Regions from separate parts of the Allobosea sp. TAF32 genome, predicted to be linked through region 1. Evidence: riboswitches for the same ligand, from Rfam matches in the RefSeq annotation. Region 1 holds a riboswitch; each other region holds the start of a gene.
The links. Region 1 has a riboswitch for cobalamin ahead of AB4Z16_RS03360 (ribonucleoside-diphosphate reductase subunit alpha). Riboswitches for the same ligand answer to the same signal wherever they lie in the genome.
Positions count from the first base shown of each region.

Region 1 (7,092 bases):
TCGAAATCGGGGCCCATCAGCGCATTGTTGTCCGGGTAGTCCTCGGCCTTGATGCGACCGTCCTTCAGCCATTCGGCCCGGACCTGCTTGCGCAGGTTCAGCGTCCAGTTGAACGAGGGCGAGTTGTTGTAGGCGAGCTTGGCGCTCGGTGCCGCCTTGCGGATTTCAGCGACCATTGCAGCGATCTCGTTGACGTTGGGCGTGTCGGTCTCGATCCAGAGCAGGTCGGCTCCGCCGTCGTTGATGAAGGCGATGCAGTCCTCGATGACGCGCGCGCGCCCCGAGCCTTCCTGGAACTGGAACAGGCCGTTGGGCAGCCGTGCCGGCTTGACGAGCTTGCCGTCCTTCCAGAGCGCGACGTCGCCGTCGCGTAGCGGCGCCTCGGCCGTCACCGGCTCGGTCTTGAGCCATTTCGTATATTCCGCCGCGAGGTCGCCCGGCTGCTGGCTGACGGGGATCTTCTGGGTGAGGCCGGCGCCGAGGCTGTCGGTGCGGGCGACGACAACGCCGTCGGTCACGCCGAGCTCCTCGAAGGCGAGGCGGCAGGCGCGCAGCTTCTCGATGAAGTCCTCGCGCGGCACCGTGACCTTGCCGTCCTGATGGCCGCACTGCTTGGCGTCGGAGACCTGGTTCTCGATCTGCAGGCATGAGGCCCCGGCCCTGATCAGCTCCTTCGCGAGCAGATAGGTCGCATGCTCGTTGCCGAAGCCGGCATCGATATCGGCGATGATCGGCACGACATGGGTCTCGAACGCGTCGATGGCCGCGATCGCCTCGGCCTCGGCCTTGGCGTCGCCCGCCTCCCGCGCCGTCTTCAGCGCACGGAACAGGTCGTTCAGCGCGACCTCGTCGGCCTGGCGCAGCGAGACATAGATCTCCTCGATCAGGTCGGCGACCGCCGTCTTCTCATGCATGGATTGGTCCGGCAGGTGGCCGAAGCGGTTGCGCAGGCCGGCGATCATCCAGCCGGAGAGATAGACATACGCGCCCTTGGCCGTGCCGCGCAGCCGCTTGACCGACTTGATCATCTGCTGGGCGTGGAATCCCGACCAGCAGCCAAGCGACTGCGTGAATTGCGATGGGTCGGCGTCGTAGATCGCCATGTCGCGGCGAACCACGCTCGCCATGGCGCGGGCGATGTCGAGATGCGTGTCGAAGCTGTTCTGCTGCCGCAACTGCACGATATCATCCACCGCGACGCCGCCGGGGCCGAAGCCGGAGGGATAGCGGGCGAGAAGCTCGGCCCTCAGTTCCGAATAGGTCTTGCGCGGAGCCGCCTGCGCCTTGGCGGCGGTGTTCGTCCCGCGATGTCCGGCGGCTGGGTCGAAACCGATCACATCCATTGCGAAAGCCCTCTCGTTTGATAAGAATGACTCACACAATATTCGCTATTGCTGCGGCGCAAAATGACTGAAAATGTGAAATAATGCGAATGGCATAGGACGTGTTTGCGAATTTTGCGAATGGAACTTGCCTATGAAGAAGGTCTTTGCGGGCGTCCGCCTTAAGCGCCTGCGCGAAGAGCGCGGCTTGACCCAGCTTGCGCTCGCTCAGGCGCTCGAGGTGTCGCCGAGCTATCTCAACCAGATCGAGAAGAATCTGCGCCCGCTGACCGTCCAGGTGCTGCTGAAGATCAACGCGGTCTTCGGCGTCGACGTCCAGCTCTTCTCGGAAGGGGATGAGGCGCGGATGGTCGCCGACCTGCGCGAGGTCTTCGCCGATCCGGCCAATGGCGATTCCGTGAGTGTCAGCGAGATCCGCGAGGTGGTGGAGAACATGCCCGCGCTCGGCCGGGCGGTCGTCGCGCTGCATCGGCGCTACCGCAACGCGCTGGAGCGGGCCGATGCGATGGCGGGGGAACTCGGGCTCGGCAGCGGCGGCGAGGCGACCTTCCGGGCGCTGATGCCGCATGAGCAGGTGCGGGACTTCTTCTACGCGCACCACAATCATTTTTCCGAACTCGACGAAGCGGCGGAGCGCATCTTCGAAACGGCGGATTTGAAGGTCGGGCAGGTGGCGGAGGGGTTAGCCCGCCGCCTCGATCGCCGGCATGGCGTCCGTATCCAACTCTCCAATGACATGGCGGGGCAGGCCCAGCGGCGCTACGATCCGAAGGAGCGCCGGCTTCATCTTTCGGCTCTCCTCGATCCCGGACAACGCGCCTTCCAGATAGCCACGCAGATCGGCTTCTTGGAAATGGAGGAGGCGATAGGGCGGCTGGCCGAGGAGGCTGCGGCCGGGGCGGCGGAGGTGCACGCGCTCGCCCGCATTGGCCTCGCCAATCATTTCGCCGCGGCGCTGCTCATGCCCTATCGCACCTTCCTCGATGCAGCGGAGGCCGAGCGCTATGATATCGACCGCCTCGCCCGGCGTTTTGGTGTCGGCTTCGAATCCGTCTGCCACCGCCTGTCGTCGCTGCAGCGGCCGGGGGCGCCCGGCGTGCCGTTCTTTTTTGTCCGGGTCGACCGGGCCGGCAATATCTCCAAGCGGCAGTCCGCGACCGATTTCCACTTCTCGCGGGTGGGCGGAACTTGTCCGCTCTGGAACGTCTACGAAGCCTTCGCGCAGCCCGGGCGCATTCTGACGCAGACCGCGCAGATGCCGGACGGGCGGACCTATCTCTGGATCGCCCGCACCGTGAACGATGCGGTTGGCGGCTATGGCGACATCGGCAAGACCTTCTCGATCGGGCTTGGCTGCGATATCCGCCATGCGAGCCGCCTCGTCTATTCGAAGGGGCTCGATCTGGGCGACCCGAGCGCGGCGACGCCGATCGGCGCCGGCTGCAAGGTCTGCGAACGCTCGAACTGCCCGCAGCGGGCTTTCCCGCCGATCGGCAAGCCGCTCGCCATCGACGAGCGCATGCACGGCTTCGTGCCGTACAATGCCGTGTAAAGCCTTTCATACTGGGCGTGGCGAGGCCTTGGGCTCGCGTTGCGGTATGCGTGCCGGGCCGACGGTGGCGATCATCGAAGGCGCCGAATGAAGGGCATAGCGACCTATTGACACCGGAACAGCGTTGGCCACTAGATCTGGTGGTCGATGGTCTCTCGAATCGCAAGATCGAGAGCTAAGAGGGAAGCCGGTGCGATACCGGCGCTGCCCCCGCAACTGTAAGCGGCGAGTTCTGAGCCCAGCCAAGTCACTGAAGCCGGAAGGCTTTGGGAAGACGGGACCAGAGCGACGACCCGCGAGCCAGGAGACCTGCCGCGACCTAGTGAACGTCCTCGGGCGGGGTGTCCCGGTGGTGCGCTTGGCAGGTCGCGGCCTTGTGGTGCCGCGCGCCTTCTCGACGCAACCGCTCTGGCCTTTGCCCCCAACATTTGGGGTTGATGCCATGTCTCTTTCTCTTGAAACCGAACGGCCGGTTGCCGTCGCTCCGACCGCCGATCCTGTGGTGGCCAAGGCCGCGACTAGCGAACCCGGCTACCAGGTCATTCGCCGCAACGGCGCAGTGACGCCGTTCGACCCTTCGAAAATCTCGGTCGCGCTGACCAAGGCGTTCCTGGCGGTCGAGGGATCGAACGCCGCCGCTTCGCGTCGTATCCACGAAGCCGTCGCGGAAATGACCGAGCAGGTCGTTGCAGGACTGACCCGCCGCGCCGCGAACGGCCGCACCTTCCATATCGAGGACGTCCAGGATCAGGTCGAGCTCGCGCTGATGCGCGGCGAGCACCACAAGGTCGCCCGCGCCTATGTGCTTTATCGCGAGGAGCGAGCCCGGGAGCGGGCAAAGGCGGTTGCCGAGACGAAGCCGGAGGCCGTCTCGGCACCAGCATTGCGCATGAAGCTCGCTGACGGCGCGATGGTGCCGCTCGATGCCGGCCGCCTTGAGAAGGTGGTGCGCGAAGCCTGCGCGGATCTCGACGGCGTTTCGGCCGAGCCGGTCCTCGCCGAAGCCCGCCGCAATCTCTATGACGGCATCTCCCTCGACGAGCTGGCGCTGGCGCCGATCCTGGCCGCGCGCACCCTGATCGAGAGCGAACCGAATTACGCCAAGGTCTCGGCTCGGCTGCTGCTCGACAAGCTGCGCCGCGAGGCGCTCACCTTCGTCCAGGGTCATACCGAGCAGGCGACGCAGGCCGAGATGGCCGCCGGCTACGGCGACTATTTCGCGGCCTACCTCAAGACCGGCATCGAGAACGAACTGATCGATCCCGAGCTCGGCCGCTTCGACCTTGCCCGCATCGCGGCGGCGCTGAAGCCCGAGCGCGACCTGCAATTCGACTACCTCGGCTTCCAGACGCTCTACGACCGCTATTTCCTGCACGTCCGCGGCTCCCGCTTCGAGCTGCCGCAGGCCTTCTTCATGCGCGTCGCGATGGGCCTCGCCATCCGCGAGATCGACCGTGAGGCGCGGGCGATCGAGTTCTACGACCTGCTCTCGTCATTCGACTTCATGGCCTCGACACCGACGCTGTTCAACTCCGGGACGCTGCGGCCGCAGCTCTCCTCCTGCTTCCTGACCACTGTCGCCGACGATCTCGACGGCATCTTCAAGGCGGTGAAGGACAACGCGCTGCTGGCTAAGTATTCCGGCGGGTTGGGAAACGACTGGACGCCGGTGCGCGGTCTCGGCGCCCATATCAAGGGCACGAATGGCGAGAGCCAGGGCGTGGTGCCGTTCCTCAAGGTGGCCAACGACACCGCGATCGCGGTCAACCAGGGCGGCAAGCGCAAGGGCGCGGTCTGCGCCTATCTCGAGACCTGGCATGTCGATATCGAGGAGTTCCTCGAGCTCCGGAAAAACACCGGCGACGACCGCCGCCGCACCCACGACATGAACACGGCGAACTGGATTCCCGACCTGTTCATGCAGCGCGTCGAGGCAGGCGGCGACTGGACGCTGTTCTCGCCCGACGAGGTGCCGGACCTGCACGATCTCTATGGCAAGCCCTTCAAGACGGCCTACGAGGCCTATGAGGCGAAGGCCGCCCGCGGCGAGCTGCGTGTCCATAAGAAGTTGAAGGCCGTCGATCTCTGGCGACGCATGCTGACCATGCTGTTCGAGACCGGCCATCCCTGGATCACCTTCAAGGACGCCTGCAATCTCCGCTCACCACAGCAACATGCCGGAGTGGTGCATTCATCCAACCTTTGCACCGAGATCACCCTCAACACCTCGGCCGACGAGGTCGCGGTCTGCAATCTCGGCTCGGTCAATCTCGCCGCCCACGTCGGCCCCGACGGGCTCGACCAGGCTCGGCTGGCGCGGACCGTGAAGACGGCGATGCGGATGCTCGACAATGTTGTCGACATCAATTTCTACACGATCCCCGAGGCGCGCCGCTCCAACCTGCGCCATCGGCCGGTCGGGCTGGGCCTCATGGGCTTCCAGGATGCGCTGCAGACACTGCGCTTAGCTGCAGCGTCCGAGGATGCCGTCGCTTTCGCCGACTCTTCGATGGAGGCGATCAGCTTTCATGCGATCTCGGCCTCGGTCGATCTCGCCGCCGAGCGCGGCCGCTATCCGAGCTTCGAGGGCTCGCTCTGGTCGAAGGGCATCCTGCCGATCGACTCGCTGGATATCCTCTCGGAGGCCCGCGACGTCGACGTCGAACTGGATCGCTCGTCGACGCTGGATTGGAAGTGCCTGCGCGAGCGGGTCAAGACCACCGGCATGCGCAACTCGAACACGATGGCGATCGCGCCGACAGCGACGATCTCCAACATTGTCGGCGTCTCGCAGTCGATCGAGCCGTCCTATAGCCAGCTCTATGTCAAGGCGAACATGTCGGGCGATTTCACCGTCGTGAATGCCGGGCTGGTTCACGACCTCAAGGCGCGCGGCCTTTGGGACGAGGTGTTGGTCTCGGACCTCAAATATTACGACGGCAAGGTCAGCCAGATCGACCGCGTGCCCGCCGATCTCAAGGCACTCTACGCCACCTCCTTCGAGATCCCCACCGAATGGCTGATCCGGGCGGCCGCCCGCCGGCAGAAATGGATCGACCAGGGCCAGTCGCTGAACCTCTACATGGCGCAGCCCTCGGGCCGGAAGCTCGACGAGGCGTATCGTCTGGCGTGGCGGCTGGGCCTGAAGACGACCTATTACCTGCGGGCGCTGTCGGCGACCCATGTCGAGAAGTCGACGCTGAAGGGCACCGATGGCAAGCTCAACGCGGTCTCGGCCACGGTGCCGGTCGCTGCCAAGGCCGCCGCGCCGATCATCGTCGATATCCCGCTGGAAAACGGCATGGCCGTGCCAAACGCCTGTTCGATCGACGATCCGACCTGCGAAGCCTGCCAGTAACGGCCGCCTTCATCGCAATCCGCGTCATCCTCGGGCGAAGCGAAGCGCAGACCCGAGAATCTCCGTCAGGACAAGGCGCTGGAGCCTCCTCGGCAAGAGATGCTCGGGTCAAGCCCGAGCATGACGCCCCGCACTCCATTGAACGGAACATCCCATGCTCGACTGGTCCGACACCAAGCCGGCGACCCCGGCCGACCCCGCCATCCTGACTGACCCATCGTCCGCGCCCGACGCCACCGGCCTCGGCGAGATCGACCGCAATGGCGGGCGCGTCACCGTCGACGAGAAGCGCATGATCAATGCGCGCGCCGACGTGAACCAGCTCCTGCCGCTCAAATACAAATGGGCCTGGGAGAAGTACCTCTCCGGCTGCAACAACCACTGGATGCCGACCGAGGTCTCGATGCAGGCCGATATCGCGCTGTGGAAGTCCAAGGACGGGCTGACAGAAGACGAGCGGCGCATGCTCAAGCGCAATCTCGGCTTCTTCGCGGCGTCCGAGAGCCTCGTCGCCAACAACATCGTGCTGGCGATCTATCGGCACCTCACCAACCCGGAATGCCGGCAATACCTGCTGCGCCAGGCCTTCGAGGAGGCGATCCACACCCACACCTTCCAGTACATCGTCGAGAGCCTCGGCCTCGACGAGGGCGAGCTGTTCAACATGTATCGGGAAGTGCCGTCGATCACCGACAAGGCGGCCTGGGCGCTGAAGCACACGCAGAGCATCGAGAACCCGGAGTTCTGCACCGGCACGCCGGAGAACGACCAGGCCCTGCTGCGCGACCTGATCACCTTCTACGTGATCTTCGAGGGGATGTGGTTCTACACGGGCTTCG
Region 1 is NZ_JBFRDM010000001.1:738,678-745,769, reverse strand. It holds gene AB4Z16_RS03370 (isocitrate lyase) at 1-1,343, opposite strand, end outside; gene AB4Z16_RS03365 (short-chain fatty acyl-CoA regulator family protein) at 1,477-2,895, shown strand; cobalamin riboswitch at 3,026-3,226, shown strand; gene AB4Z16_RS03360 (ribonucleoside-diphosphate reductase subunit alpha) at 3,338-6,253, shown strand; gene AB4Z16_RS03355 (ribonucleotide-diphosphate reductase subunit beta) at 6,408-7,092, shown strand, end outside.

Region 2 (7,092 bases), on a different contig from region 1:
GAGCGAATTCAGGTCGTTCTTCTCGGCGACGATCCGGTTCTCGCGCAGGAACTGCGCGACGACCGGTGCGGGAATGCCGTGCTCGGCATAGGTCCCGCTCTCGCGGTCGAAGCCAGGCGTCAACAGGGTCAGCTTGTTGGGGTCGGTCATGGCGAAGCCCGACTCCATCCGCGTGAAGCCGTGCCAACTCGCATGGGGCGCGAGCTGCCAATAGGCCGGATTGCTTGCGAGCTGGTCGGTCGCGACCATTTCCCAGGCGACATCATGGACGGCGCCCTCGCGCGAGGCGTCGGCGATGCTGACCCGATCCGGCACGAAGGGCTCGAAGAACCAGCGCCGCTCGGGCCTCGTCTCCTTCTCCTCGAATTCGCGCCTGACCGCCCGGATCTTCTTGCGGAGCTCGATGCCGAGCCGGATCGTGTCGTCCCAGAGCACCTCTCCGGAACGGCCCTTCATCATCTGCGCGCCGACGTCGAGCGAGGCGAACAGCGGATAGAACGGCGAGGTCGAGGCATATTGCATGAAGCTCTCGTTGAAGCGCCGGTGCTCGACGCGCCGCTTCTGGCCCCTGATATGCCGATCCTTCATGTGGATCTGGGACGCCTGGCTGAAGCTCGCGAGCTGCTTGTGCGTCGACTGGGTCGCGATGATGCCGGGGGACTCCGGGCCGAGGCCGGAGAGGCCCATGGCGAAGCGGCCCGCATAGAGCGGATGGAACTTCATGAAGCCGGCCCAGGCTTCGTCGAAGAGGATGTAGTCGCAGAGGTGGCCGATCCGGTCGAGGATCATCTGCGCGCTGTGGATCGTGCCGTCATAGGTGCACTGTTCCACCACTGCGACCCGGAACGGGCGCGGCTTCCTCCAGGCGTCCGGGTCCTTGATAAGCGGATTGGTGCGGATGCGCTCGCGCAGCGCCTCCTCGTCGAAGCTCTCCCAGAGCATCGGGCCGATCAGCCCCCAGGCGTTGCGCGCGGTCGGGATATAGACCGGAATGCCCCCGGCGATCAGCAGCGCGCCGTGATGAGCCGCCTTGTGGTTGTTCCGGTCGAACAGCACGAGGTCGCCGTCCGAAACCAGCGCGGCGAGCGCGACCTTGTTGGAGGTCGAGGTGCCGTTCAGGACGAAATAGGTCTTCTCCGCCCCGAAAATTTGCGCCGCTTCCTTCTGCGCCTTCAGGGCCGGCCCCTCATGGGTCAGCAGGTCGCCGAGATCGAGCACGGAATTGTCGAGGTCGTCGCGGAACACAGCCTCGCCGAGATGCTCCATGAAGACGCGTCCGATCGGGCTACGGCTGTAGAAGACGCCGCCATTGTGTCCCGGGCAGGTCCAGAGATGGTTGCCTTCCTCGGCATAATCGACGAGCGCGCCGAAGAACGGCGTCTTCAGCGTCTCGGCATATTGCTTGAGACGGCTGATCAGGCTCTTGGCGATGAAGGGCGGGGTCTCCTCCGAGAGGAAGATATAGCCGTCGATGAAATCGAGCACCTCGACCGGTACGTCCTCGAAGCGCTTGCGGCGGATGAGCAGGATGATCGGAAAATCGAGGCCGCGCCGGCGCATCAGATTGATCAGCGCGGCAGTCTTGCCCTCAAGACCCTTCTTGCCCCAGTCGACCACCATGCAGCCGATGGCGGCATCGGTCTGGACCGCGATCTCGGCATCTTCGAGCTTGCGCGCCTTGACGACCTCGAAGCCCGAGCGCTCGATCTCCTCGATGATTTGGTTGAAGCGGATCCCTTCGAGATCCTCGGCATCGAAATTCGGCGTCGCGAACAGAAAGGTGAAGCGCCTGAAATAATCCATGCCGTCTCCGCTGGCGTGAACTTACGACACTGAGTGAGTCTTGCGACAATCCGGCGACCAACGATGCAACTGCATCAGCGAGGTCCCGGTGCCCCATCTTTCCCCGGAATTCAGGCCAAAGATGCGCAGCCCCGGCCGGAACGTCGGCTGGCCCGATCCCGTCTCGCCGGGGACTGTAGCAGATGGTGGTCTGCTGTCGCTGCAGCGCCAAGCCGGTTTGACGCGGCCGCATTTCCGCCCTAATCGTCGCCGCGACGGTTCCTTCACGGGATCAAAAGGGAACGCGGTGCGGGCGAATTTCTGCCCCATGCCGCGGCTGCCCCCGCAACTGTAAGCGGCGAGCCTTTCGCCAGACGCCACTGGGACCTCGGACCTGGGAAGGCGGCGTGAAGGCACCGACCCGCGAGCCAGGAGACCTGCCGTCAACCGTGGTCACACGCGAACACGTTCGGACGGGGTGCGCCGATCGCTGATTAGACTGTTTGCCGCCTCCCGCGCGGCCGATGGGAGATCGCGTTCGCGGTGACGTGCCACTGACGTCAACCGCCCGAGGTCTCCATCGTGAACGTCTTCTCTCCAGCCGCAGGACGCGGCCGCCTGCTGCTTTCCGCCTCCCTTCTCGCCCTCGCCTGCTCTGCCCCTGCCCTGGCGCAAAGCGACGCCGGCCCGGTCGCGCTCGACGAGATCGTGGTCAGCGCCACGGGGACGCCGACCCCGGCGCGCGAGATCGCGAGCTCCGTCACCGTCATCACTGCGAAGGAGATCGAGCAGCAGCAGCGCCGCACCCTGCCGCAGGCGCTCGCGACGGTGCCCGGCATGAACATCGTGCAGACCGGCGGGCCGGGCGGGCAGACCTCGGTCTTCATGCGCGGCACCAACTCGAACCACGTCAAGGTGCTCATCGACGGAATCGAGGCCAACGACCCCGCGACTCCCAATCGCTCCTTCGATTTCGGCTCGATGCTGACGGACGATATCGAGCGCATCGAGGTGCTGCGCGGCCCGCAGAGCGGCCTCTATGGGGCCAACGCGCTCGGCGGCGTGATCTCGATCACGACGAAGCGCGGCGAGGGTCCACCAAAGGCAACGGCACGCGTCGAGGCCGGCTCTCACGGCACATTCAACCAGTCTGCGGGCTTCAGCGGCGGCGACGACCGCTTCAACTACGCCTTCAACGCCGCCCACTTCCGCTCGGACGCGACCGATGTGACGCCACCGAACCTTGTCCCGCCGGGCCGGCGCATCAACCCCAATGCCTTCGACAATTACAACTATTCAGGCCGCGTCGGCGTTGCGCTCAGCGACACGCTGACACTCAACTGGATCGGCCGCTATCAAGACGGGCAGCTGCGTTTCACCAGCGACACCGGCTTCCCGAGCCGGCCTGCGCCCTATCGCTCGCTGCAGAACTACGCCCAGGCCTTCACCCGCGGCGAGGTCGTCTGGGACCCGTTCGGCGGGCGCTTCGTCAACACCTTCGGCGTCTCCTACACCAACCAGGACCGGGCAACGCGGACGGCGAACGGAACGACCGGCATCCTCGGCCTGCCCAACGAGAATCTGGGCGAGCGCACCAAGCTCGACTGGCGCGGCAATTTCGAGATCGCCAAGGGCCACAACCTGCTCATGGGCCTGCAATACGAGCGCGAGCGCCTGGATACGGGCCTCGTCGCCTCCAACGGCAACAAGGCTGGCTTCCTCGAATATCAGGGCAATATCCAGGACCGCTTCTTTCTGGTGGCCAATATCCGACGCGACGACGACGACAGCTATGGCGGCCACACCACCTACCGCATCGCCCCGGCGCTGATCATCCCCGGCACCGAGACCAAGCTGAAGGCGAGCTACGGCACCGGTTTCAAGGCGCCGACGCTCAACGAGCTCTTCGTCGACTATCGCCCCGGGTTCAATTTCCATGGCAATCCGAACCTGAATCCGGAAGAAAGCCGCGGCTGGGATGCCGGCTTCGAGCAGCCGCTTTTCGACCGGAAGCTGCAGTTCGGTGCGACGTGGTTCCAGAACGACATCGACAACCTGATCGTCACCAACGCCACCTTCGATTCCTATGCGAATGTCGGAAAGGCCAGAACCAAGGGCGTCGAGGCCTTCGCCGCGCTGGAGATTTCGCCGCAATTCCGCATCCGCGCCGACTACACCTTCACCCTCGCCAAGGACGAGATCGCGCGACAGGAGCTGCTGCGCCGGCCGCGACACAAGGCGAGCGCAACCGCGACATGGACGCCGACCGACAAGCTCACGCTCTCGGCGACGCTGCTCTACGTCGGCTCCTGGGTGGACGGCAATCGCGACTTCTCGGTCGCCCGAATGAACGCGAAGGGCGCGACGCTGGTCAATCTCGCGGCCGAATACAAGGCGACCGACAAGGTCACCGTGTTCGGCCGCATCGACAATCTCTTCGATAAGCGCTGGGAGAACCCCGTCGGCTTCCTGGTTCCGGGCCTCGGTGCCTTCGGCGGCATCAAGGTGGCCATCGGCGGCTGAGCGCGCCCCGCGCCCCGCGCGATTTTCGTGGCGTTGCCATGACGGCCTCCGCCGCCATGGCAATCGGCGTTGCGCCGGACGATGACACGCGCGACCGCCACGCCCGGCGCGGGCTGCCGCGAATGCGCCGGTCGATTCAGCGCTTCTCCATCTCCGCCAGATAGGTCCGCACGGCCCATTCAGGCCCGTGCCAGGAGGCGCTGCCCTTGCCCTGCAGCTCGGGCGCGTCCTTCCAGCCCGGCTCGATGCCGGTCATGTCCGGCAGCAGATGGGCGATGCCCTTGTGGCAGTCGATGCAGGTCTTCTCGCCGGTCACCAGGAAGCGGCTGTGGATCTCGGCCGCACGGCGCGTCTGTTTGGTGAAGTCCATCGCGACCGAGGAATGGCAGTTGCGGCATTCGAGCGAGTCGTTCGCCTTGAGCCGCGCCCATTCGTGCTTGGCGAGCTCGAGCCGGTGATTGAGGAACTTCTCGCGCGTCGAGATCGTGCCGAAGATCTTGCCCCAGACCTCCTTGGAGGCCTGCATCTTGCGGGCGATCTTGTCCGTCCAGTTATGCGGCACATGGCAGTCCGGGCAGGTCGCGCGCACGCCCGAGCGGTTCGAGAAATGCACCGTCGATTGCAGCTCCTGATAGACGTTGTCGCGCATCTCGTGGCAGGAGGTGCAGAACTTCTCGGTGTTGGTGATCTCCAGCGCGGTGTTGAAGCCACCCCAGAAGAGCACGCCCCCGACAAAGCCGCCGAGGGTCAGGAAGCCGAGCGGCAGATAGGCGCTCGGCCGGCTGATGATGCGCCAGAAGCGCACGACGACGCTCCAGCACCAGAGACAGAAGGATTTGAGTCTGGCCATGATCCGTCCCGCCTAAGGCTTCCGGCCGACGTCTTTGGCGTCCTGGAACCGGTTCTGGACGAGCGGCGCGACATCGGTCTGCTGGACATGGCAAGCGGTGCAGAAATAGCGCCGCGGCGTCACGTCGGAGAGCACCTGCCCGTCGCGATCCTGGAAATGGGTGATGCTGATCATCGGCGCGCCCGAGCCCTCGGTGAACTCACGCTTGTGGCAGTCCATGCAGCGGTTGGTGTTGAGAGTAAGCTGGTAGCCGTCGATCGAATGCGGGATCACCGGCGGCTGCTCCGGATAGTTCCGCATGCGCCTGACGTCGTCGACGATCGGCCGGCCCAGCGCCGGCACCCGTTCGAGCGCCATCGGGTCGGCCGTTCCAGTCAGCCGCGGCACGATCTTCACCGGCGCCCCCTCCTGCGAGAAGGCGGCGCCGAAGGCGAGGACGAGGCCCGCCGCCATGGCGGCCCCGAGGAAGGTCCGCGAGCGCATCAGCCCGAGACCGGTACGATCTTGACCGCGCATTTCTTGAAATCCGTCTGCTTGGAGATGGGATCGGTGGCGTCGAGCGTCGTCTTGTTGATGAGCTGGCTGGCGTCGAACCAGGGCACGAAGACCACGCCGGGCGGCATACGGTTACGCCCGCGCGTCTCGACACGGGTGCGCATCTCGCCGCGGCGCGAGATCACCGTGATCTCGGCGCCCTGGTTGAGTCCGCGCTTGCGGGCATCCTCCGGGTGCATGAAGCAGCGCGCGCCGGGGAAGGCCTTGTAGAGCTCCGGCACGCGCATGGTCATCGAGCCGGAATGCCAGTGCTCCAGCACGCGGCCGGTGACCAGCCAGAGATCGTACTCGGCATCGGGCGACTCGGCCGGCGGCTCGTAGGGCACCGCGATGATGCGGGCCTTGCCGTCCTTGTTGCCGTAGAAGTCGATGCCCTTGCCGGGCTTCACATAGGGGTCGAGGCCCTCGCGGTAGCGCCAGAGCGTCTCCTTGCCGTCGACCACCGGCCAGCGCAGGCCGCGGACCTCGTGATAGAGCTCATAGGGGCCGAGATCATGGCCGTGGCCCCGGCCGAAGGTAGCGTATTCCTCGAACAGACCCTTGTGGACGTAGAAGCCGAAATCCTTCGACTCCTGATTGTCGTAATCCGGGCTGATCTCGGAGAGCGCGAACTTGTCGACATTGCCGTTGCGATAGAGCACGTCGAACAGCGTCTTGCCGCGATAGTTCGGGTTGGCGTCGAGGATCTCCGCCGGCCAGACCTCCTCGGTGGTGAAGCGCTTGGAGAACTCCATGAGCTGCCAGAGGTCCGAACGCGCCTCGCCCGGCGCCTGCACGAGCTGGTGCCAGACATGGGTGCGCCGCTCGGCATTGCCGTAGGCGCCCTCCTTCTCGACCCACATCGCCGCCGGCAGGATCAGGTCGGCGGCCAGCGCCGTCACCGTCGGATAGGCGTCGGAGACGACGATGAAGTTCTCGGGGTTGCGGTAGCCCGGATAGGTTTCGTTGCTGCTGTTCGGCGCGGCCTGCAGGTTGTTGTTGACCTGGATCCAGTAGAAATTCAGCTTGCCGTCCTTGAGCATCCGGTCCTGCTCGACGGCGTGATAGCCGGGCTTCTCGGGGATGATCCCGTTCGGGACGCGCCAGATTTCCTCGGCATGTTTGCGATGCTCGGGATTGACCACGGTCATGTCGGCCGGCAGGCGATGGGCGAAGGTGCCGACCTCGCGCGCCGTGCCGCAGGCCGAGGGCTGGCCGGTGAGCGAGAACGGGCTGTTGCCGGGCTCGGAGATCTTCCCCGTCAGCAGATGCAGGTTGTAGACGAGCTGGTTGGCCCAGACGCCGCGCACATGCTGGTTGAAGCCCATGGTCCAGAGCGAGACGACCTTGCGCTTGGGATCGGCGTAGAGCTCGGCGAGCTGCTCCAGGAAGCCGGGCTCGAC
Region 2 is NZ_JBFRDM010000007.1:215,437-222,528, reverse strand. It holds gene AB4Z16_RS16445 (Orn/Lys/Arg family decarboxylase) at 1-1,803, opposite strand, end outside; cobalamin riboswitch at 2,042-2,241, shown strand; gene AB4Z16_RS16440 (TonB-dependent receptor plug domain-containing protein) at 2,365-4,305, shown strand; gene AB4Z16_RS16435 (cytochrome c3 family protein) at 4,442-5,155, opposite strand; gene AB4Z16_RS16430 (nitrate reductase cytochrome c-type subunit) at 5,168-5,671, opposite strand; gene napA (periplasmic nitrate reductase subunit alpha) at 5,638-7,092, opposite strand, start outside.
Region 2: another riboswitch for cobalamin. It lies ahead of AB4Z16_RS16440 (TonB-dependent receptor plug domain-containing protein); the one in region 1 lies ahead of AB4Z16_RS03360 (ribonucleoside-diphosphate reductase subunit alpha).

Region 3 (7,092 bases), 530 kb from region 1:
GGCGGATACTGAGCCCGGTCGCCGGGTCGGTTGCTTCGGCCTTGAACGCCACCGGAATTGCCCCGATGCGCCCGTCGAATTCCGGCAGCGCCACCTGCATGGCGAGATCGGCGGCGGAGAGGCCACGCGGCGAGGCTTCCCAGGCTTCGCGCGGGCTGCCCACCGGCACGGCCTGCAGGATCGGGCAATCGGCGCCGTCGAGCACGAAATCCGCGCCTTCGCGAGCGGAGAAGGCGGTGCTGGTGACGATCAGCGCCGGCTTTCGCACTGCGATCAGCGCTGCGAGTTCGGCGGTGACCGCGGGGTCCTTCAGGCTGGTCACCGCGAGCGGGAGGGGTGCGAGGTCGCGCGCGGCGAGGGCGGTGGCGAGGGCCTCGGCCATGGCCGTGTCGCCAGCCGCGACGCCGGATCGGTAAAGCAGGATCGGGACGAGTGGTTTGTCGGCCGGGATCGTAGCGAGCGCGTCGAGCCATGGCAGGGGTTTGCCGTCGCTGCCGAGCGCGAAGAACGATGGCAGCGGGAGTGGCGTCAGGTTGGATGCTCTTGGCGCCCGCGCGATATATCCTGCGATCCGCCCCAGCAGCCGCCGCATGTTCTCGGCGCCGCCGCCCGCCTGGAAATAGGCTAGCAGTTCCGCCGCGAACTCAGCCGGGACGGTCGCCTGCTCGCCCAGTCTCGGATCGTCGCGCTCGTCGCCGGGGAGGATCGCGAGCGGAATGCCGCGCGCGCGGCAGGCGATGCCGAGCTGCTCGATGCCATAGCGCCAGTAGTCGAGCCCGCCGAGGCAGCGCACCAGCACGAAGCGGCATTGCGCCGCCGTCTTCTCGATCAACAAATCGACCGAGAGCGGATGTCTCAGCCGCCTGAGCGGAGCGAGCCGCACCGACAGGCTCTGTCCGTCATGCTCGCCCTTGTGGCGAGGATCCACGTCTTTAACACGACCTTCGATAGGGGAAGGCGTGGATGGTCGGGACAAGCCCGACCATGACGAGGGCGGTTCCGCGTCGACGCGGGCCGCCACCGCCAGCGCGGAGAGGTCGCTGTCGGTGAAGGAGAGCATGAGCACGTCTCCCGGCGGCAAGGCGAGATCGACGGCGTCCTCGCCGTCGTCGAGCCTGATCTCGCTGGTCGGGAGAAGATGCATCGGTCCGGTTTACGCCCCCGCGAGAGCCGCTTCCACGGCCGTGAGGTCGAAGCCCTTGAGGCCGATCACGGTGAGGCGCCCGTCGCGCGGCTCGCTCGCGCCCCAGGGGCGGTCGAAATGATGCCCGACGCGCCGGCCCACGCCCTGCACGACGAGGCGCATCGGCTTGCCCGGCACGGCGCTGAAGCCCTTCAGCCGCAGCACGCCCTCGGCTTCGGCGGCCTTGGCGACACGCGCCGTCAGCTCCTCCGGTGAAAGCCCCGCCGGCAGCGGCACGGCGACCGAGTCGAAATCGTCATGGTCGTGATCATGCTCGCCCTCGCCATGATGCGAGGGGCGGGCGGCGAGATCGCTTTCGGCCGCGGCACCCAAGCCCACGATCAGCGCCGGCTCGACCTTGCCATGGGCGGTCTCGACGATTTTGATCGCCTTGGGCAGGTGCTCGGCGATCTCGGCCTTGACCCGTGCGCGGCCGGCCTCGTCGACGAGGTCGCTCTTGTTGAGCAGGATAAGGTCGGCGCAGAGGATCTGGTCCTCGAATACCTCCTCCAGAGGGTTGTCGTGCTCGACGGAGACATCGGCCGCCTTCTGCGCCGCGAGCGCCTCGGGATCATCGGCGAACTGGCCATCGGCCACGGCCGGTCCGTCGACCACGGCGATGACGCCGTCGACGGTGACGCGGGCGCGGATTGCAGGCCAGTTGAAGGCCTGCACCAGCGGCTTCGGCAAGGCGAGGCCGGAGGTCTCGATCAGGATATGCTCGGGCGGGTTCGGCCGGTTCAGGAGCTTCTCCAGCGCCGGCACGAAATCATCGGCGACGGTGCAGCAGATGCAGCCATTCGGCAGCTCGACCACGTCCTCGTCGCTGCAGCCGGCGATGCCGCAGCCCTTCAGGAACTCGCCGTCGAAGCCGAGATCGCCGAACTCGTTGACGAGCACGGCGAGCTTCTTGCCCTGCGCATTCTCGAGGAGATGGCGCACCAGCGTCGTCTTACCGGCGCCGAGGAAGCCGGTGATGATCGTGCAGGGCGTCTTGCCCAGGTTCGTGGTTTGCGGAGCGTTCATGATGTCATCCTTGCTGGCGCGCCGGCAAAGGCGGCACGCGTGCGACCACGCCCTTGCGGAAGGACTGCGGCCGCTCTTTCCAGGGAACGATGCCGTTGGCGCTGGCGGCATAGGCCTCCGCCGCGCCGACGATCTCGTCGAGATGGGTGTCGGTGTCGAGGTCGCCGATCAGATAGGTCCATTTGCCATCGGCGCTGAGCGCGATGGTGCAGGGCCGCTTGCAGACGGCGAGGCATTCGACAGGCAGCACCGGGATGGTGCTGCCCTTTGCTGCGAGTTGAGCGGTGAGACGCTCCGCGAGCGCCAGCCCCGGCTGGTCGTAACCCTCCGGGAGATCGGCGCGCGCCCGCCTGCAGGCGGTGCAGACATGGATAGTGAGGTCGCCCTCGGACATGACTTGCCTTTCGCGCGGAGCCCGGAGGCTCCGCTGCCTTCAGCGCGCGAGCGCGGCGCGCCGGCTGGCCCAGGGCCAGAGCACGCCGACCATGAAGGCGGTGGCGAGCCAGAGCGCAGCCTGGATGCCGAGTGACAGAGCCGCGAAATGCGCCGCAACCTCGGCCGGCACCTTGCTCTCCGGCGCAGCCGGATGCGGGGCGCCGATCACATGCGGGAGCAGGATCACGACGACGGCCAGCAGCTTGAGCCAGGGCTGCTCGAAGCGCAGGAACAGGAAGAGCCCAAGCGCCGTGGCGATAGCGGTGACCAGCCACCAGAACTGCCGCTGCTCCAGCGCTGCGGAAGCCGCGCCCGGCAATTCCGGCGCGAGCCCCATCGCGGGGGCGAGCCCGAGCGCCAGGAAGCCGCAGGCGCCCCAGACCAGGGCGCTACGTTGGTCGATCGTATCGCCGGCCGCGATCATTCCCGCGAGCAGCAGCGCGGCGAAGCCGATTGCGGTCGCGATCGTCACTGCGCTGGTGAAGAGCGTGCGCTGGAGGCCGTCCTGCGGCTTCCATTCGGCATGGTCGTGGCCGGGCGCATCGCCAGCGGGGCCATGCGCGAGGATGATCTTCGCCTCGCCGTCGAAGGCGGCGAGCGTCGGCGCCTGCAGGCGCAACGCCGCCTCATAGGTCTCGGCCTTGAGGATCAGCGGGGTGGTGGTGACATGCTGGAGGGCGGCGACGATCAGCCCAGCCAGAAGCCCGGCCAGAATGCTGACCGTGAGAACACGCGTAACCATGGATGCTTTCCCTCAGTGGCAGGGGAAGGCGAGACCGTGGCGGGTATCGTGCCCGGCGTTGTGAACGTTCGTCGAGGCCGCGAAGCCGGTCGTGTAGATCAGCGCGACGCCGATCACGAGCGCGGCGGCGGCTGCCTTGACGCGTTCCGAGACGCTGAGTTGAGTGGTGGAAACCGAAGCGGTGTTCATGGGGCTCTCCGTGGCCGCCCCGCCGGCAGCCGGTTGGATCGTTGCGGGTCGACGGCAGGTCTCCTGGCTCGCGGGTCTGATGTTCCCCACCGCCTTCCCGGAGCGAGCGCTCCAGTGGCCGATGGCGGGAAACACCCGCTTACAGTTGCGGGGGCAGCCGCGGTATCTCACCGCGTTCCCTTTTCACCTCCTTGCGGAGGCACCGTCATGGACCATCATTAGCTATCGGCGTGCCGCTGTGCAATGCAGTGCGCCGTGGCAGAAACGTCATTCTCGGGCTTGACCCGAGAATCTCGTACAGGAAGAGGCTCGCCCTTTCGGATGGAGATGCTCGGGTCGAGCCCGAGCATGACGGCATAGGACTTTTCGATGGAATTGCCCCACCTCACCCTCGTCCTCGGCGGCGCCCGCTCCGGCAAGAGCCGCCATGCCGAGGCGCTGATCGAGGCTTGCCCGGCCCCCTGGAGCTACATCGCCACCGCCCAGGCCTATGACGACGAGATGCGCGAGCGCATCGCCGAGCATCGCGCACGCCGCCCGGAGGGCTGGCAGACCGTCGATGCGCCGCTCGATCTCGCCGAGGCCATCGCCGTCCGTCCGGCCGGCCGGCCCATCCTTGTCGATTGCCTGACGCTCTGGCTGACCAACCTCATCCTCGCCGAGCGCGATACGGCCGCGGCGCGCCAGGCCCTGATCGCCGCCTGCGAAAGCGTCTCCGCGCCGCTCGTGCTGGTCGGCAACGAGGTCGGCCTCGGCATCGTCCCGGAGAATGCGCTCGCCCGCCGCTTCCGCGACGAGGCCGGGCGGCTGCATCAGGCGCTTGCGGCGCGCGCCGGCCGCGTGGTCTTCATGGTCGCCGGATTGCCGATGCGAGTGAAATGATGACCGACACCGAAGACACCGCCCGCCACAAGGCCAAGATGGAGAAGCGCAAGGCGGTGCAGGACGCCGAGGTCGCTTCCAAGACCGTCGAGAAGGGCCTTCTCATCGTCAACACCGGCCCCGGCAAGGGCAAGTCAACGGCGGCCTTCGGCCTGATCTTGCGCGCGCTCGGACATGGCTGGCGCATCGGCGTGGTGCAATTCATCAAGGGCGCCTGGTCGACCGGCGAGCGCAAGGCGCTGGAAACCTTCGGCGATCAGGTCGCCTGGCACAGCATGGGCGAGGGCTTCACCTGGGAAACGCAGGACAAGGCCCGTGACATCGCTGCCGCCGAGCGCGCCTTCGCGAAGGCGAGGGAGCTGATGGCCGACCCCGAAATCCGGCTCCTGGTGCTCGATGAGCTCAACATCGCCCTGCGCTACGACTATCTGCCGCTCGCCGACGTCGTGTCGACGCTGGTCGCTCGCCGCCCAGACCTGCACGTCGTCGTCACCGGCCGCAACGCCAAGCCGGAGTTGATCGAGGCGGCCGACCTCGTCACCGAGATGACGTTGGTGAAGCACCACTTCGCCGCCGGCGTGAAGGCGCAGCAGGGCATCGAGTTTTAGTCACTCGGCCCATCTCGCGCGCCGATTGGCCCATGGCAGCGGAGGGCCGGGACACGGCGCGGGGTGGCGCAAGCTACCGCGGAGCCTGGATGCCGAGGCTGCGGCACATCTCCGCCTCCCGGTCCCGCACGAAACTTGCGTAGTCCCGCAGATGGACGCCATCGCTGAAGGCCGAGCGCGACCCCCGCATCTCCGCTGCAGTCTCGCGCCTAGGGACATGCCTAGTCCCGCCTTGCGAGCACTTCAATCAATAGCGAGACCAAAAGCCAGCGGCGCTCCTCGTCAAACCTTAGCGGAAGCGCGGCGGCGCGATCGCATGCCCGAACCATTCAACGAACCCGATGACGTCGAAGACCGGCCGCCCGGTGGCAGCAGCGACCGCCGCCGAATGCGGCGGAAGATTCGTGCATTCGCAGAGGATCGCGCCGACATTCGGATGGCGGCGGACCAGCGCGCGGGCGGCTGTCACGACTTCTTCCTCGAGCTTTGCGACGTCGGACACGCCGCCGCGATTGCCATAGACCTGGCGGAACAGGCTGTCCGGAGGCAGCCCCTCGATGGGAGTGTCGGGACGCACCCCGACGGCGGCCAGATGGCGCGCCGTCAACGCCTCCGCGGCGAAGGTGAGGATGCCGACTTGCTGGCCGGCGGGCAGCATGGCCTCGATCAACGGTGCCTGCAGCAGGCTGCTCGTGGCCACGGGAACCGGGAGTGCGGCGGCCAGCTCTCGCTGCAGCAGCGCCAGAAAACCGCAGCTGGTAGCGATGCCGCGCACCCCGCAAGCGACGAGATCGAGGGCGGCGGCGATGAAGGGCTCGAGGAATTCTTCCGGGCGACCATGGACGATGGCCGCGGGATCGGCGCCGCGGACGACCCGGAACTGGACCGGGAAAGGCCAGGTGCGGCCGTTGCCGATATCGCCCGGCAGGCGTTGAAAATGGGTGTCGAGCATCAGGACCCCGATGCTCAGATCGTTCACGACCGCGCCCAGCCGTCCGGACCCAGAGCCGTTCATGGATGCACTCCCTGCAAAACGCGACCGGGGACAGGTGCCGGCGTCTCGAAGAACCAGGCAAGGAAACGGTTTTCGCGCAGGAGATCCAGAGGAATGTCCTCCTGCGCAAGGAGGCCTTGGCGGCCTATTTGCCCGAGGCGCAACAGATCGAGCACCGCGGCGACATGGGAGGCAGCGGTGCGCCGCATGGCGCCGATCGCGGCGTCGCCGATCTCTAGCGGCTCGACCTCGCGCAGGAAGTGTTCGTGGGGCGCACCATCCGCGTCACGAGACGCTGCGGTGATCGAGATCAGCAGACGATCATCGGTGATCTCGGGCAGCGCGTTGAGGAAGAGATTGCGCAGCAGATAGACGCGGTCGCGCAATTTCAACTCGTCCAGCAGGAACGCCATCTGTTCGGCGTGCCCGGGATAGCGGATGGTATGCGAGATCAGATTCCCGACCTTGCCGGCCAGGCGCTCGCGAAGCGTAGCCGGGATCGCGCCTGAGACGAAAACCTCGTAGTCGCGCGATCCGAGATGCAAGGGGCTGCAGCGGGACAGCGGCGCCAGCCCGGACTCGCGGCCGTCGACGAGCGCAAGCGAGGCGCGCGTATATTCGCGCAGGGTGGCGTCGACATCCCAGACCAGCCCGTAGCCCAGGCGCCCGGCGGCCGTTCGCGGCAGAGCGCCGATCCGGACGTCGATATCCGGCAGGCCCGGGCAGCGCGAGGCGAGATCGAGAACCAGGCCCGAGACGAGCCCCGGCGAGATGCCGCATTGCGCGATGAAGCAGCCTGCGGCGGCGTTGGCCTCGTGCTGGACGGCTTCGAGCGCGGCTCCGTCATCGCCAAGGTCGAGATAGTTGCTTCCGCTGCGGCGGGCGGCCGCGGCCACCATGGGCGTCGCCGAGGACGGCAATGCCGCGACCACGGCATCGGCCCCGGTCAAGAGCCGGTCGAGCTGGGCTGCGTTGGCCGGATCGGCTTCCGTCAGCGGCAGCGCAAGGTCCTTGGCTCGCCTGCGGCCGGGCT
Region 3 is NZ_JBFRDM010000001.1:209,830-216,921, reverse strand. It holds gene cobN (cobaltochelatase subunit CobN) at 1-1,144, opposite strand, end outside; gene cobW (cobalamin biosynthesis protein CobW) at 1,154-2,209, opposite strand; gene AB4Z16_RS00900 (DUF1636 family protein) at 2,214-2,603, opposite strand; gene AB4Z16_RS00895 (CbtA family protein) at 2,643-3,386, opposite strand; gene AB4Z16_RS00890 (CbtB domain-containing protein) at 3,399-3,575, opposite strand; cobalamin riboswitch at 3,612-3,797, opposite strand; gene cobU (bifunctional adenosylcobinamide kinase/adenosylcobinamide-phosphate guanylyltransferase) at 3,945-4,457, shown strand; gene cobO (cob(I)yrinic acid a,c-diamide adenosyltransferase) at 4,457-5,065, shown strand; gene AB4Z16_RS00875 (aspartate/glutamate racemase family protein) at 5,355-6,080, opposite strand; gene AB4Z16_RS00870 (saccharopine dehydrogenase family protein) at 6,077-7,092, opposite strand, start outside.
Region 3: another riboswitch for cobalamin. It lies ahead of AB4Z16_RS00890 (CbtB domain-containing protein); the one in region 1 lies ahead of AB4Z16_RS03360 (ribonucleoside-diphosphate reductase subunit alpha).